One region of the Streptomyces sp. NPDC088730 genome, then DNA from elsewhere that is predicted to be linked to it. Evidence: predicted binding sites of a transcription regulator. Region 1 holds the regulator's gene; each other region holds the start of a gene.

Region 1 (5,591 bases):
TCCTCGACCAGGTCGCCGCAGAGGACGACCGGGCGCGAGCCGGGCACCAGCACCGCCAGATCGTGCCCGCTGTGCGCAGGACCCACCTCGGCCAGCAGCACCCGGCGGCCGCCGCCCAGGTCGAGCGTCAGCTCCCCGCGCACCTCGTGGTGCGGGACCACCAGCGCCTCCGCCGCCTCCGCCGCCTCCCGCTCCGGCACCCCGTGCGTGACGGCCGAGCGGTGCAGCTCCGCCGCCTCCGCCCGCAGCAGCTCCGCCAGTCCGGCGGCCCCGTACACCCGCGCCCCGGGGAAGGCGGCCGTGCCCAGCACGTGGTCGAAATGCGGATGGCTCAGTGCGACATGTGTCACGCTCCGGCCGGTCAGCCGGTCGATCTGGTCACGCAGTTCCGCGCCCTCCCGGAGCGTCGAGCCGGTGTCGCAGAGCAGTACCCCGTCCGCTCCGGCCACCAGCGCGGCCGTCGCGTCCCAGCCCGGCAGCCGCCGCCGGCCCGTTCCGTCACCCAACCGCTCCCAGCCGAACTCTTCCCAAGCGACGTCCATACGGCGACGCTATCGGCAACGACCTGCGCGGTCTCGCGGTAGCGTGGCCGGTCGCCCTTGCTAGGGGCCCACCCCGTCGCCGTACACTGACCGGGGAGATTGCTGGCACTCGAATGGACAGAGTGCCAGGAGGAGTCCCGGGAACGACCCGAGATCGACCGAGGTAGACAGCTGGAGGTGTGCGCGATGCTCAGCGAACGCAGACTCGAAGTGCTGCGCGCCATCGTCCAGGACTATGTCGGCACCGAGGAGCCCGTCGGCTCCAAGGCGCTCACGGAACGGCACAAGCTGGGGGTCTCCCCGGCCACCGTCCGCAACGACATGGCGGTGCTGGAGGACGAGGGCTTCATCGCCCAGCCCCACACCAGCGCGGGACGCATCCCGACGGACAAGGGCTACCGGCTCTTCGTCGACCGGCTCGCGGGCGTCAAGCCCCTGTCGTCGCCGGAGCGCCGGGCCATTCAGAATTTCCTCGACGGCGCGGTCGACCTCGACGATGTCGTGGGACGTACCGTACGGCTGCTCGCGCAGCTGACCCGGCAGGTCGCCGTCGTGCAGTACCCCTCGCTGACCCGCTCGACGGTGCGGCACGTGGAACTGCTGCTCCTGGCTCCCGCCCGGCTGATGCTCGTGCTGATCACGGACACCGGCCGGGTCGAACAGCGGCTGGTCGACTGCCAGACACCGTTCGGTGAGACCTCTCTCGCCGATCTGCGGGCCCGGCTCAACAGCCGGGTGGTGGGGCGCCGTTTCGCGGACGTCCCGCAGCTGGTGCAGGACCTGCCGGAATCCTTCGAGAGCGAGGACCGGGCGACCGTGTCCACCGTGCTCTCGATCCTGCTCGAAACCCTCGTCGAGGAGACGGAGGAGCGGCTGATGATCGGCGGCACCTCCAACCTCACCCGCTTCGGGCACGACTTCCCCGTGATGATCCGGCCGGTGCTGGAGGCATTGGAGGAGCAGGTCGTCCTGCTGAAGCTGCTCGGCGAGGCCAAGGACTCGGGCATGACCGTACGAATCGGGCACGAGAACGCCCACGAGGGACTCAACTCCACGTCCGTCGTCGCGGTCGGCTACGGTTCGGGCGACGAGGCAGTCGCCAAACTCGGCGTGGTCGGACCGACCCGCATGGACTACCCCGGAACGATGGGAGCGGTACGCGCAGTGGCACGTTACGTCGGACAGATCCTGGCGGAGTCGTAAGTGGCCACGGACTACTACGCCGTACTCGGCGTGCGCCGCGACGCTTCGCAGGACGAGATCAAGAAGGCCTTCCGGCGGCTCGCACGCGAGCTGCACCCGGATGTGAACCCCGATCCGAAGACCCAGGAGCGGTTCAAGGAGATCAACGCCGCTTACGAGGTCCTCTCGGACGCACAGAAGAAACAGGTGTACGACCTCGGCGGCGACCCGCTCTCCGCCTCGGGCGGAGGTGGCGCGGGCGGATTCGGACAGGGCGGCTTCGGCAACTTCTCCGACATCATGGACGCGTTCTTCGGCACCGCCTCGCAGCGCGGACCCCGTTCGCGCACCCGGCGCGGCCAGGACGCCATGATCCGGCTGGAGATCGACCTCTCGGAGGCGGCCTTCGGCACGACCAAGGACATCCAGGTCGACACGGCCGTCGTCTGTACGACCTGTAGCGGAGAGGGCGCGGCGCCCGGCACCTCGGCCCAGACCTGCGACATGTGCCGCGGCCGGGGCGAGGTCTCCCAGGTCACCCGGTCGTTCCTCGGCCAGGTCATGACCTCGCGGCCCTGCCCGCAGTGCCAGGGCTTCGGCACCGTCGTGCCGACGCCCTGCCCGGAGTGCGCAGGCGACGGCCGCATCCGCTCGCGGCGCACCCTCACCGTGAAGATCCCCGCGGGTGTCGACAACGGCACCCGCATCCAGCTCGCCGGCGAGGGCGAGGTCGGCCCCGGCGGCGGCCCGGCCGGTGACCTCTACGTCGAGATCCACGAGCTGCCGCACGCGGTGTTCCAGCGGCGCGGCGACGATCTGCACTGCACGGTCACCATCCCCATGACGGCGGCTGCCATCGGCACCAAGGTGCCGCTGGAGACGCTCGACGGGCTGGAGGAGGTCGACATCAGGCCGGGCACCCAGTCCGGCCAGTCCGTCCCGCTGCACGGGCGCGGCATCACGCACCTGCGGGGCGGCGGTCGCGGCGACCTGATCGTGCACGTCGAGGTGATGACCCCGACGAAGATGGACCCCGAGCAGGAACGCCTCCTGCGGGAGCTGGCGAAACTGCGCGGCGAGGAGCGGCCCACCGGCCAGTTCCAGCCCGGCCAGCAGGGGCTGTTCTCCCGTCTGAAGGACGCGTTCAACGGCCGCTGATCCCACGCGTCACCACCGTACGGGCCCGGATTTCCGGGCCCGTACGGCATTGCGGACAAAACGTGGCCACGGGGTGCGCATCACGGGACAGGACGGGCATGACACGATGCCGTCATGCCATCCGCGTTGACCGATCTCTGCCGGTATCCGATCGTGCAGGCCCCGATGGCGGGCGGCGTCTCCTGCCCGCAGCTCGTCGGAGCCGTGGCCGAGGCCGGCGGGCTCGGCTTCCTGGCCGCCGGGTACAAGACGGCGGACGGCATGTACAACGACGTCAAGCAGGTCCGCGGACTGACCGGCCAGCCCTTCGGCGTCAACCTCTTCATGCCGCAGCCCAACCTCGCCGACCCGAGCGCCGTCGAGGTCTACCGGGATCAGCTCGCGGGCGAGGCCACCTGGTACGAGACCCCGCTCGGCGAGACCGAATCCGACGGGGACGACGGCTACGAGGCCAAGCTCGCCATCCTGCTGGAGGACCCGGTCCCGGTCGTCTCCTTCACCTTCGGCTGCCCGACCCGGGACACCCTCGACGCGTTCGCCGCCGTGGGCACGTACACCGTCGTGACGGTCACCACGCCCGAGGAGGCCCAGGCCGCCCAGTGGGCCGGCGCCGACGCGGTCTGCGCCCAGGGCGTCGAGGCGGGCGGCCACCAGTCCACCCACCGCGACGACCCGCAGGCCGACGGGATCGGCACCGGGCTGCTCAGCCTGGTGGCCCAGGTCCGCGAGACCGTGCAGATCCCGGTCATCGCCGCCGGCGGGCTGATGCGCGGCTCCCAGATCGCGGCGGTGCTCGCGGCCGGGGCCGATGCCGCGCAGCTCGGCACCGCCTTCCTGATCTGCCCGGAGTCCGGCGCCCACCTGCTGCACAAGCAGGCCCTGACCAACCCGCTGTTCGTCCGCACCACCCTGACCCGGGCCTTCTCCGGGCGCCCGGCCCGCGGCCTGGTCAACCGCTTCGTCCGCGAGCACGGGCCGTACGCCCCGGCCGCCTACCCGCAGATCCACCAGCTGACCGCGCCGCTGCGCAAGGCGGCGGCCAGGGCCGGGGACGCGCAGGGCATGGCGCTGTGGGCCGGCCAGGGGCACCGGATGGCACGCGAGCTGACGGCCGGCCGGCTCGTCGCCCTGCTCGTCGAGGAACTGGACGCCGCACGGGCGGCAGTGAGCACAAGGAGCACGCAGTGACGGCACCCGTCTTCGTCGTCGAGGAGATGCCCGCGGGGCCCGGGTTCGTCCTGGACGGCCCGGAGGGGCGGCACGCCGTCTCGGTCCGGCGCCTGCACGCCGGGGAGGAGGTCGTCCTGACGGACGGCCGGGGCCGCTGGGCACAGGGCGTGGTGTCCGCCGCCGAGGGCAAGGACCGGCTGGTGCTCGGCGGTCTGGAGCCGGTCCGCGAGGAACCCCGCCCCGGCCTCCGCATCACCGTCGTCCAGGCCCTGCCCAAGGGCGACCGGGGCGAGCTCGCCGTCGAGACGATGACGGAGACCGGCGTCGACGCGATCGTCCCCTGGCAGGCCGGGCGCTGCATCACCCAGTGGAAGGGCGACCGGGGTCTCAAGGCGCTGGCGAAATGGCGCGGCACCGCCCGCGAGGCCGGCAAGCAGTCGCGCCGGGTGCGGTTCCCCGAGGTGGCGGACGCGATGACGACCAAGCAGGTCGCCGCGTTTCTGGCCACCGCCGACTTCGCGGCCGTGCTGCACGAGGACCGCGGGTACCCCGGCGAACCGCTGGCCACCGTGGAGCTGCCCGAGGCGGGTGACATCGTGCTGGTCGTCGGCCCGGAGGGCGGCGTCTCGCCCGAGGAGCTGGCCGCGTTCGCCGCCGCCGGGGCCCGGACCTGCCGGCTCGGGCCGACCGTCCTGCGGACGTCCACGGCGGGCACGGCGGCGACGGCCCTGCTGCTGGGCCGCACCGGCCGCTGGTCATGAATCGGGCCGTTTCCCCGAACCTTGGCCGGTTCTGGCCGCAAGCGGTCTACCGCACCGTCAGGAGCGGTGGGAAGCTGCCCGTATGGGGACATCAAGGGCATGGCGCAATCGAGGGATCCGACGCTTTCCGGCCGTGATCTGCCTCACCGGCACGGTCGTCGCCGGACTCTCGGCCTGCGACCCGGTCAACGACCTGGACTCCGCGTCCATCGCGGTGACGACCGATCAGACCGCCACCCGCGCGCTGGAGCACGAAGGCGTGCACGTGCAGTGGCTGAGCTGCACGGCACGGATCAGCGGGGGCGCGAGTGCCGGCACCCGGACCGGTTCGTCCGCCCCGGCCACCAGCCGGATCGCGGACGTGGACTGCAACGGCCGCACCAAGGAGGGCCAGGACATCAGCCTCGACGGCAAGGTCGACCGGGAGGTCGAAGGCCGGTGCGTCAGCGGTGACATGACCGCGAAGGCGGCCGGGAAGACCGTCTTCCGCGCCACGATGCTCGGCAACTGCGACGCCGCGCCCTCCTCGGCCGCGCCGCCACGGCCCCCGGCGGGCGGCAGCGGGGGAGACAGCGGTGGAGGCGCCCGGCCGACCGTGACGGTCACGGTCACCGTGACCGAAACGCCGCAGGGCAAGTGAGTGCGGGGGACACCGACTGCGTCGGACTCCGGCCAACTCCGTTTCCCCGGCTGCGGCCTCGGCCTAGGGTGATCGCTGTGACACAGCCTTCCTACCTCCGGTATCCCCATGTCCAGGGCGACCTGATCGCCTTCACCG
Region 2 (5,591 bases), on a different contig from region 1:
TGCTCTCCGCGCTGGCCGCCGCGCAGGCGCAGTCCGTGGTGATCGCGAGCGTGGGCACCCTCGGCTACGTCCAGCACGGTTCGATCGACTGGACCCTGGCCGCCGTCGTCGGCGTACCGGAACTGGTGGGGGTGCTCGTGGGCTGGCGCATCGCCCGATCCGTCCCGGCCCGCCGCCTCAAGTACGCGATGGCCGCCATGCTCCTGGCCCTGGCCCCGTACCTGGCGTTCCACTCCTGACGCGGCCTCACACCGGAGTGGCCCCGCGGCACGACCGGCCCCGCGCACCATCCGGACCCCGTACCCGGTGCCAGCCGCCACGCCCCCGAATGAGCACCTGGATACCACGCGCGGGACGGGCCTCGCGGGGCATCGTGGAGGCGTTCGTACACGTACCGCGCGCCGCGCGGCACAGAACACCGTGCCGCGCGGCGCCGCCCGAACGGGGAGTCCCAGGTGCCCGCAGTCCCGCGTACCCGTATCCACAATCGTCGGCAGGTCCTCACCACCGCCCTCGCCACGTCCGCCGTGCTGGCCACCGGCGCCGTCCCGTCCTTCGCGGCGAGCGACCGGCGGACCCGCACCGCGTTGCCGACCGCGCGGCTGCCCCGGCCCACCGGGCCGTTCGAGGTCGGCTCCACCGTGCTGCATCTCGTCGACCGGGACCGGCCCGAGCCCTGGCTGCCCGGCACCACGGAGCGCCGTGAGCTGATGATCAGCGTCCGCTACCCGGCCGCACCCGGTGGCTCCGGCCCTCGGGAGCCGCAGATGACGGCCGCGGCCGCCGCGCACTTCGGCGGGGCGGACGGGGCCGCCGTCCTGAACCTGGGGATGGCCCCGGGCAGCGTCGACTGGGCGGCCACGCTCAGCCACGCCCGCCGCGACGCCCCCGTCGCCGCGCGGGCCGGCCGGCTGCCCGTCGTGCTGTACTCCGGCGGGCTGGGCGACCCGCGCACCTGGAACACCGCCCTGGTGGACGATCTGGCGAGCCACGGGTACGCCGTCGTCACCATCGACCACAGCTACGAGGCGACCGAGGTGGAGTTCCCCGGCGGGCGCCTCGCCACCATGCGGATCTTCGACGGGGCACCGCCCAGCGATCCGGACGCGATCAGCACCCTGCTGCGCAAGGTCATGGCGGTCCGGGTGGCCGACACCCGGTTCGTGCTCGACCGGCTCCCGGAACTGAACCGGACGCGCTTCGGAGACGTACTCGATCTGCGCCGGACCGGCATGTTCGGCCACTCCGCGGGCGGCTTCACCGCGGCCCAGACCATGCACGACGACCGGCGGATCCGGGCGGGCGTCAACATGGACGGGCAGATGGACTACGTGGGCGGCGCGCTGCCGGACGGCAGCCGGCTGAGCACGGTGGCCACGGACGGGCTGGACCGGCCGCTGCTCCTGATGGGGACGGCCGGTGAGGGCTCGGGCGACTACCGGCAGCAGCCGTCCTGGGCGGCGTTCTGGAGGAACACCCGGGGCTGGCGGGCGGACGTCACCCTGACCGGCTCGCGCCACGCCTCCTACACCGACGCCGAGTTGCTGCTCCCGCAGCTGGCCCGGCAGGGCGCGGAGCCGGACGGCGGACTGGCCGAGGCGGTCGGGACGGTACGGCCGGACCGGGCGGCGGCCGCGAGCCGCGCGTACGCGGCGTCGTTCTTCGGGCGGTGGCTGCGCGGGCACGACGACTGCCTGCTGCACGGCCCCTCCGGCCGCTTCCCGGAGATGGTGTTCACGCCGTAGGGCCCGTCCAAGGGGCGCAACGGACGACGCCGGCCCCCGGGGATCGCTCCCCGGGGGCCGGCGTTGTGGTGCTGTGGTGCTGTGGTGCGTGCCGGAACTACCGATCCGTGAGGATCAGAAGTCCATGTCACCGCCCGGCATGCCGCCCGGAGCGCCCGCGGCAGCGGCCTTCTCCGGCTTGTCGGCGATGACGGCCTCGGTGGTGAGGAAGAGCGCGGCGATGGACGCGGCGTTCTGCAGAGCGGAGCGCGTGACCTTCGCCGGGTCGATGATGCCCTCGGCGATCATGTCGACGTACTCGCCGGACGCGGCGTTGAGGCCGTGACCGATCGGCAGGTTGCGCACCTTCTCGACGACGACTCCACCCTCAAGACCACCGTTGACGGCGATCTGCTTGAGCGGGGCCTCCAGCGCCAGCTTGACGGCGTTGGCGCCGGTCGCCTCGTCACCCGAGAGCTCCAGCTTCTCGAAGACGGCCGAGGCCTGGAGCAGAGCCACGCCACCACCGGCGACGATGCCCTCCTCGACGGCGGCCTTGGCGTTGCGCACCGCGTCCTCGATGCGGTGCTTGCGCTCCTTGAGCTCGACCTCGGTGGCGGCACCGGCCTTGATGACGGCCACGCCGCCGGCCAGCTTCGCGAGGCGCTCCTGGAGCTTCTCGCGGTCGTAGTCCGAGTCGGAGTTCTCGATCTCGGCGCGGATCTGGTTGACGCGGCCCTGGACCTGGTCGCTGTCACCGGAGCCGTCGACGATCGTCGTCTCGTCCTTGGTGATGACGACCTTGCGGGCGCGGCCGAGCAGGTCGAGACCGGCGTTCTCCAGCTTGAGGCCGACCTCCTCGGAGATGACGGTGCCACCGGTGAGGATGGCGATGTCACCGAGCATGGCCTTACGGCGGTCGCCGAAGCCCGGAGCCTTGACGGCGACGGACTTGAAGGTGCCACGGATCTTGTTGACGACCAGGGTCGACAGGGCCTCGCCCTCGACGTCCTCGGCGATGATCAGCAGCGGCTTGCCGGACTGCATGACCTTCTCCAGCAGCGGAAGGAGGTCCTTCACGTTGCTGATCTTCGAGTTCACGATCAGGATGTACGGGTCGTCCAGGGACGACTCCATGCGCTCCATGTCCGTGGCGAAGTACGCCGAGATGTAGCCCTTGTCGAAGCGCATACCCTCGGTGAGCTCAAGCTCCAGCCCGAAGGTCTGGGACTCCTCGACGGTGATGACGCCTTCCTTGCCGACCTTGTCCATGGCCTCGGCGATGAGCTCGCCGATCTGGGTGTCAGCGGCGGAGATGGAGGCGGTCGAAGCGATCTGCTCCTTCGTCTCCACGTCCTTGGCCTGCTCCAGGAGGGCGGCGGAGACGGCCTCGACGGCCTTCTCGATGCCCCGCTTGAGAGCCATCGGGTTGGCACCCGCGGCCACGTTGCGCAGACCCTCGCGGACGAGCGCCTGAGCGAGAACGGTGGCGGTGGTCGTACCGTCGCCGGCGACGTCGTCCGTCTTCTTGGCGACCTCCTTGACCAGCTCCGCACCGATCTTCTCGTACGGGTCCTCCAGCTCGATCTCCTTGGCGATGGAAACACCATCGTTGGTGATCGTGGGGGCGCCCCACTTCTTCTCAAGGACGACGTTGCGGCCCTTGGGGCCGAGGGTGACCTTGACGGCGTCGGCGAGCTGGTTCATGCCGCGCTCAAGACCGCGCCGGGCCTCCTCGTCGAACGCGATGATCTTGGCCATATGAAGTGGTCCTCCCGGACAGGGGTGGATTCTCCGGACCGAGTGGCGCCCGCGACGGACGGCCTGCCGCCTGCCGGTTCCTTGCCCCGGCAGACCTGCGGGCCTCACCGGCCCGGTCCAAGTTTCTGTCACTCTCACCCGGAGAGTGCTAAGCCCAATGATTAGCACTCGACCCCCGAGAGTGCAAGCGTCGCCCTCCGGAGTGTGGACAACCGGACAGCGGGAGCGAACGGGGCCAGGACGCACGGAGGGCCCGTACCCCAGGGGTACGGGCCCTCCGTGCGTGAGTAGTGTCGTTGGCCGACCGCGCCGAGCTCAGCCGACAGCGAGCTTGACCATGTCCGCCTGCGGCCCCTTCTGGCCCTGCGAGATTTCGAATTCAACTCGCTGACCCTCTTCGAGGGTGCGGTATCCGTCCATCTGGATCGCGCTGTAGTGGACGAAAACATCCGCACCACCGTCGACCGCGATGAAGCCGTACCCCTTCTCCGCGTTGAACCACTTGACGGTGCCCTGAGCCATGCCTAACTCCCCTATTACTGGCCCTTGCACAGGACCGCACTTCGCGGGCCCGGGTCAGAACTCACCCTCCGACAGGAGAGGGTGCGTGCGCCGGAACGCGTCGACCGCGGCCGAATGTATCTGCCCAACTGCCCTCTGCAACAGGTCAATCGGACGAGAATTCTGGGCAGCGCCGATCACCCGAATATGAGGAATTCATGAGATTCCAGGGCAAGTCGGGCCAGGCAAAGGCGACTTATGGCACAAGAGGCTCAGGTACTTTGGCTGCATCTTGTCGTGGCCAGGCGCATTCTCATATGCGGGGGGCACGGGCAGCGAAGGGGACTTCCCACACTCTACCGCGTTCAACCATGCAGAATTGCCCCCTCCGCTTCCGTCGCGGAGAGGGCAATCCAGGTGACTCGGCGCAGTGGGACCGCTCGGGTCCCGGGGCTCAGCAGCCGCCGGCGACGGCCGGGATGATCGAGACCCCCGCGCCGTCCGGGGTGACCGCTTCCAGGCCGCCCTCGAAGCGCACGTCGTCGTCGTTGACGTACACGTTCACGAAGCGGCGGAGCTTGCCCTGGTCGTCCAGGACGCGGGCGGCGATGCCCGGGTGGTCCTTCTCCAGGGACTCGATGACCTGGGAGAGCGTCGCGCCCTCTGCCGGGACCTCGGCCTGGCCGCCCGTGTAGGTGCGGAGGATGGTGGGGATACGGACCTTGACGCTCATGGTGGGTGCCCTTCCTGGAGTCTCGGGTGGGTCAGCTGGCGGTGCCGAGGCCGGCGGCGCGGAAGGCGTCCAGGCTCGGCCGGATCGTCGCCGTCGCCTGCGAGGTGGCGGCCACCGCGTCCAGCGTCTTGAGGCCGTCACCGGTGTTCAGGACGACGGTGGTGAGCGTCGGGTCGAGCAGGCCGGCCTCGATCAGCTTCTTCGTCACGCCGACCGTCACACCGCCCGCGGTCTCGGCGAAGATGCCCTCGGTGCGCGCCAGGAGCTTGATCGCGTCGACGACCTGCTCGTCGTTCACGTCGTCCACCGCGCCACCCGTACGGCGGGCGATGTCCAGGACGTAGGGGCCGTCGGCCGGGTTGCCGATGGCGAGGGACTTGGCGATCGTGTTCGGCTTCTGCGGGCGGACCACGTCGTGACCGGCCTTGAAGGCGGCGGAGACCGGCGAGCAGCCCTCGGCCTGGGCGCCGAAGATCTTGTACGGCTTGTCCTCGACCAGCCCGAGCTTGATCAGCTCCTGGAGGCCCTTGTCGATCTTCGTCAGCTGCGAGCCGGACGCGATCGGGATGACGATCTGGTCGGGCAGCCGCCAGCCGAGCTGCTCGCAGATCTCGTACGCGAGCGTCTTGGAGCCCTCGCCGTAGTAGGGGCGGAGGTTGACGTTGACGAAGCCCCAGCCCTCCCCGAGCGGGTCTCCGATGAGCTCCGAGCAGAACCGGTTGACGTCGTCGTAGTTGCCCTCGATACCGACCAGCTCACCGCCGTACACCGCGGCCATGACGACCTTGCCCTGCTCCAGGTCGTGCGGGATGAACACGCAGGAGCGCAGACCGGCGCGGGCGGCGGCGGCGCCCACGGCTCCGGCGAGGTTG
Region 3 (5,591 bases), on a different contig from region 1:
ACGGGAGCAGGGTGGCGCGGTAGGCGCCCGCCTCGAAGCCCTCGCCGAACCAGAGCACCGCCTCCTTCACGTCGCCGCCGTCCGAGATCCACTCGGCCTCCGCCCGCGGGCCGATCGTCTCGTGCGGGACGCCGGGGGCGATCTTCAGCGCCGCTCGCGGGGCCTTCAGCGCGGCGGCGGTCGCCCAGGACAGCGGCGGGGAGTAGGCCTCCGGGTCGAAGATCCGGCCCCGGCCGCCCCGCCGGGCCGGGTCGACGAACACCGCGTCGTAGGGCGAGGCGTCGATCTCCGTGACATCGGCGCACCGCACCTCGATCAGCGCGTCCAGGCCGAGCGCGGCGGCGTTGGCCCTGGCCACCTCCGCGGTCAGCGGGTCGCGGTCCACGGCGAGGACGGAGATCCCGGCGCGGGCCAGCGCGATGGCGTCGCCGCCGATCCCGCAGCAGAGGTCGGCGACGCTGCGGACCCCGGCGCCCGCGAACCGTCCGGCGCGGTGGGCCGCCACCGAGGTGCGGGTCGCCTGCTCCACCCCGTTCGGCGTGAAGAACATCCGGTGCGCGTCCTCCGCGCCGAACTTCGCCACCGCCCGCTGCCGCAGCCGCGCCTGCCCCAGCGCCGCGGAGACCAGGCCGGCCGGGTGGGTGCGGCGCAGCCGGGTGGCGGTGGCGAGTTCGGTGGCGGGGTCGTACGAGCGCAGCCCGGCCAGCAGCTCGGCACCCTCGGGGGTGCGCAGGGCCAGGAAGCCGGCGAGGGGATCGGGGGCGCCGGAGGGGCCGGAGGGGCCGGGGCCGTCGGGCGGGCCGGTCGGGGCGAGAGCGTTCACCTGTCCCATTGTGAGCCAGCCGGGGGACCGTGCGGGTCGTGCGGCGGTGTCGGCCAGGGAGCCCGATCTTGGACTGGCAGGATGCGGCGCCATGCAGCTTGTACGACAAAAGGAAGAATTCATCATGAAGAGGCGCAGACCTGGACAGGTGGAGCAGGGGCAGGGCGGTACGGGGCGCGGGCGGCGATACCTGCGGCGCCGGCCCGGTTACGCGGTCCTGGCCGCGCTTCTGGTCGCCGCGGTCGGCTCCGGCTGCGCGGCCGGGACCGACAGCCGTACCGACGCGGGAGCGGGACAGGGCGCCAAGGCCCTCGCCGGGCAGCCGGGCGGCCAGGCCGGGAACGCGGGAGCGGCCGGCACCCGCGCCGCGCAGGCCGAGAAGGCGCGGCTCGCCCAGGCCGCCCGCGCGGTCGCCGCCAAGAAGTGGGGCCTGGCGAGCACCCCGCTGGCGGCGCCGGTCCCGCCCCCGGTGAAGCCGCACATCACCACCCGCAAGGGCTTCGAGGTCGAGGGCGGTGACGACTCGCTGCCGCCGGTCTTCACCACGGTCCCGACCGACAAGAAGATCGTCTTCCTGACGATGGACGACGGGGACGACAAGGACCCCGAGCTGCTGCGGATGATGTCGGACCTGAACATCCCGTACAGCGCCTTCCTCAGCGACTACCTGGTGCGCGACGACTACGGGTACTTCAAGGACGCGCAGGCCCGGGGCGTCACCATCAACAACCACACGCTCAACCACCGCTATCTGCCCGGTCTCTCCTACGACGAGCAGAAGCAGGAGATCTGCGACCAGCAGGACATCCTCCAGGAGCAGTACGGCGAGCGCCCGCGGCTCTTCCGGCCGCCGTACGGCAACTACAACGGCGACACCCTGCGGATCGCCAAGTCCTGCGGCATCACCGCCGTGCCCCTGTGGTCGGAGGAGGCGTTCCCCGACCACATGGAGTGGCGGGAGGAGGACCAGGACCTGCACCCCGGAGACATCATCCTCACGCACTTCCGGGGCGAGAAGGACTGGAAGGGCTCCATGCCCGACATGATCCGGGCCGTCATGAAGGTCATCACGGACAAGGGATACGCCGTGGCCCGGCTGGAGGACTACGTATGAGAAGGGCGCACCGGCTGCTGGCCGGACTGCTGGCCGCCGGTGCGCTCCTGACCGCCACAACCGGCTGCGCGCAGTCGGTGGACCCGATCGAACGGCTCGGCCGCAAGGCCGCGCAGCGGGTGAACCCGCCGGCCGTGCCGCCGGGCTCGCGCGCCGCGGGGGTGCGGGGTGACCACGGGGCGCCAGAGGCACTGGTCGCCGTCTCCTGCGGGCGTTCGCCCCGGCCGGGGGAGGCCGGGCCGCCCGGCGGAGACGTCCGGAACGGTGCGGGTGGACGGGGCGTTGTCCTGGAGGAAGGCACGGTTCCGGCCGGTCCGGAGCGTCGAGCCGTCCGGCGCGGGCGCCACGAGGGGCGTGAATTGGCACTCCGCTTGACCGAGTGCTAACCGCGGTCATAGTCTCAGTGCTGGCACTCCCCACTGGAGAGTGCCAGCAGTACTGTGCGACCGGCAGGTCCGGCACCCGCGACGACGGGCCCACCTGGTCGCCACCCAAAGACTGTTAACCCCGTGAGATCTCCGAAGGGGGAGACCGGATCGTGTCGACCGCCAGCACCAAGGTTGCGATCAAGCCGCTTGAGGACCGCATTGTGGTCCAGCCGCTCGACGCCGAGCAGACCACGGCCTCCGGCCTGGTCATTCCCGACACCGCCAAGGAGAAGCCCCAGGAGGGCGTCGTCCTGGCCGTGGGCCCGGGCCGCTTCGAGAACGGCGAGCGCCTTCCGCTCGACGTCAAGACCGGCGATGTCGTGCTGTACAGCAAGTACGGCGGCACCGAGGTGAAGTACAACGGCGAGGAGTACCTCGTCCTCTCGGCTCGCGACGTGCTCGCGATCATCGAGAAGTAATTCACCCAACGTTTGCTTCTGTTCTGCGCCCCTGGCCCCCTGCGACATAACTAGCCGGGCGGCGAGGGGCGCAGTTCTTGTTTTGAGAGGACAGTTCAGCTCCATGGCGAAGATCCTGAAGTTCGACGAGGACGCCCGTCGCGCCCTTGAGCGCGGCGTCAACAAGCTTGCCGACACGGTGAAGGTGACGATCGGCCCCAAGGGCCGCAACGTCGTCATCGACAAGAAGTTCGGTGCGCCCACCATCACCAACGACGGTGTCACCATCGCGCGCGAGGTCGAGCTCGACGACCCGTACGAGAACCTCGGTGCCCAGCTGGTGAAGGAGGTGGCGACCAAGACCAACGACGTAGCGGGTGACGGTACGACCACCGCCACCGTGCTCGCCCAGGCGCTCGTCCGCGAGGGCCTGCGCAACGTCGCCGCGGGTGCGTCCCCGGCCGCCCTGAAGAAGGGCATCGACGCCGCGGTCAAGGCCGTGTCCGAGGAGCTCCTCGCGACGGCCCGCCCGATCGACGACAAGTCCGACATCGCCGCGGTGGCCGCGCTCTCCGCGCAGGACAGCCAGGTCGGCGACCTCATCGCGGACGCGATGGACAAGGTCGGCAAGGACGGTGTCATCACCGTCGAGGAGTCCAACACCTTCGGACTGGACCTTGAGTTCACCGAGGGCATGGCCTTCGACAAGGGCTACCTGTCCCCGTACATGGTGACCGACCAGGAGCGTATGGAGGCCGTCCTCGACGACCCGTACATCCTGATCCACCAGGGCAAGATCGGCTCGATCCAGGAGCTGCTGCCGCTCCTGGAGAAGGTCATCCAGGCCGGTGCCTCGAAGCCGCTGCTGATCATCGCCGAGGACGTCGAGGGCGAGGCCCTGTCGACCCTGGTCGTCAACAAGATCCGCGGCACCTTCAACGCCGTCGCGGTGAAGGCCCCCGGCTTCGGTGACCGCCGCAAGGCCATGCTCGGTGACATCGCCACCCTCACCGGTGCGACCGTCATCGCCGAGGAGGTCGGCCTCAAGCTCGACCAGGCCGGTCTGGACGTGCTGGGCACCGCCCGCCGCGTGACCGTCTCCAAGGACGACACCACCATCGTCGACGGTGGCGGCAAGTCCGACGAGGTCACCGGCCGCGTCAACCAGATCAAGGCCGAGATCGAGTCCACGGACTCCGACTGGGACCGCGAGAAGCTCCAGGAGCGCCTGGCGAAGCTGGCCGGCGGGGTCTGCGTGATCCGCGTCGGTGCGGCCACCGAGGTGGAGCTCAAGGAGAAGAAGCACCGTCTGGAGGACGCCATCTCCGCGACCCGCGCCGCGGTCGAGGAGGGCATCGTCTCCGGTGGTGGCTCCGCTCTGGTCCACGCCGTCAAGGTCCTTGAGGACAACCTCGGCAAGACCGGCGACGAGGCCACCGGTGTCGCGGTCGTGCGCCGCGCCGCCGTCGAGCCGCTCCGCTGGATCGCGGAGAACGCCGGCCTTGAGGGCTACGTCATCACCTCGAAGGTCTCCGAGCTCGACAAGGGCCAGGGCTTCAACGCCGCGACCGGCGAGTACGGCGACCTGGTCAAGGCCGGCGTCATCGACCCGGTCAAGGTCACCCGCTCCGCCCTGGAGAACGCCGCGTCCATCGCGTCGCTGCTGCTCACGACCGAGACCCTGGTCGTCGAGAAGCCGGCCGAGGAAGAGGCCGAGGCCGGTCACGGCCACGGTCACTCCCACTAGCGCGTAGCTCTCCGCGCAAGCGGTGAGGCCCGGCACCCCGCGAGGGTGCCGGGCCTTTCGCGTGCGAACCGGCCTCGCCGGCGTTTGAGGCGCTGGGTCCGGGGCGGAGCCCCGGGGGCGCTGCCCCCGGACCCCCGCTCCTCAAACGCCGGCGAGGCTTGAACTGGCCGGGCGGGCCTCAACCGCCGGAGGGGCTTGGTCTGCTACGCCGAGCGCGGGAGCGCGTCCCCGTGGACCGGGTCCGCGAACGGGCGGCCGTTCGCGAAGCGTTGCAGCTCGTCCAGGGCCTGGTCCGCCATCCGGTGCAGCTCGTTGCCGAGCGAGCCCGCGATGTGCGGGGTCAGCAGCACGTTCGGCAGGTCGTAGAGCGGTGAGGACTCCGGCGGCAGGTCGGGGTCCGTCACGTCCAGGACGGCGTGCAGCCGGCCCCGTACCAGCTCCGTGACCAGGGCCGGTTCGTCGATCAGCGAACCGCGTGCGGTGTTGATCAGCGTGGAGCCGTCCGGCATGGCCGCCAGTTGCGCGGCGCCGATCAGCCGACGGGTGGCCGGCAGCTCCGGCGCGTGGACGGAGACGATCCCGCTGCGGGCACAGAGCTCGTCGAGGGCGACCGGCTCCGCACCGAGCCGGGCGGCCGCGGCGGGCTCCAGGTACGGGTCGTACACCAGGACCTCGAAGTCGAACGGCCGCAGCAGCTCGATGACACGGCGCCCGGTACGGGACGCGCCGACGATGCCGACCGTGCGGCCGTGGTTGCCCCAGCCGTCGAGCTCCTCGCGCCAGTCGTGCGCGGCGCGCAGCTCCCGGTAGCGGCGGGCGCTGCCGAGCACGTTCTTGCCCGCGAAGAGGATCGCGGCCAGCGTGTACTCGGCCACCGGCCGGGCGTTCGCGCCGGCCACGGAGGTGACCTGGATGCCCCGGTCCCAGCACGCGTCCGTGATGTGGTGCTTGACGCTGCCCGCGGCGTGGACGACCGCCCGCAGCCGGGGCGCGGCCGCCAGGACCGCCTCGGTGAGCGGGGGCGCGCCCCAGCCGGTGAGCAGGACCTCGGCCTCGGCCAGCGCGGCGGCGACCCGCGGGG

The links. Region 1 encodes HrcA, which represses chaperone genes, less so after heat shock. Its sites were predicted from a motif close to TTNGCACTCNGNNNNNCNGAGTGCNAA; they were not measured.
Region 2: the regulator HrcA is predicted to act here: its motif matches at 3,647-3,673, upstream of groL (chaperonin GroEL).
Region 3: the regulator HrcA is predicted to act here: its motif matches at 2,344-2,370, upstream of groES (co-chaperone GroES).

What each region holds. Positions count from the first base shown of each region.
Region 1 covers NZ_JBIVLK010000001.1:547,925-553,515, forward strand. The annotation lists gene ACIP89_RS02325 (MBL fold metallo-hydrolase) at 1-542, opposite strand, end outside; gene hrcA (heat-inducible transcriptional repressor HrcA) at 729-1,745, shown strand; gene dnaJ (molecular chaperone DnaJ) at 1,746-2,882, shown strand; gene ACIP89_RS02340 (nitronate monooxygenase) at 2,997-4,070, shown strand; gene ACIP89_RS02345 (16S rRNA (uracil(1498)-N(3))-methyltransferase) at 4,067-4,813, shown strand; gene ACIP89_RS02350 (hypothetical protein) at 4,947-5,453, shown strand; gene ACIP89_RS02355 (S41 family peptidase) at 5,531-5,591, shown strand, end outside.
Region 2 covers NZ_JBIVLK010000012.1:47,757-53,347, forward strand. The annotation lists gene ACIP89_RS28655 (sulfite exporter TauE/SafE family protein) at 1-239, shown strand, start outside; gene ACIP89_RS28660 (alpha/beta hydrolase family protein) at 456-1,745, shown strand; gene groL (chaperonin GroEL) at 1,860-3,485, opposite strand; gene ACIP89_RS28670 (cold-shock protein) at 3,801-4,007, opposite strand; gene ACIP89_RS28675 (MoaD/ThiS family protein) at 4,441-4,719, opposite strand; gene thrC (threonine synthase) at 4,751-5,591, opposite strand, start outside.
Region 3 covers NZ_JBIVLK010000002.1:858,983-864,573, forward strand. The annotation lists gene ACIP89_RS10780 (methyltransferase domain-containing protein) at 1-832, opposite strand, end outside; gene ACIP89_RS10785 (polysaccharide deacetylase family protein) at 948-1,937, shown strand; gene ACIP89_RS10790 (hypothetical protein) at 1,934-2,323, shown strand; gene groES (co-chaperone GroES) at 2,476-2,784, shown strand; gene groL (chaperonin GroEL) at 2,888-4,510, shown strand; gene ACIP89_RS10805 (hydroxyacid dehydrogenase) at 4,714-5,591, opposite strand, start outside.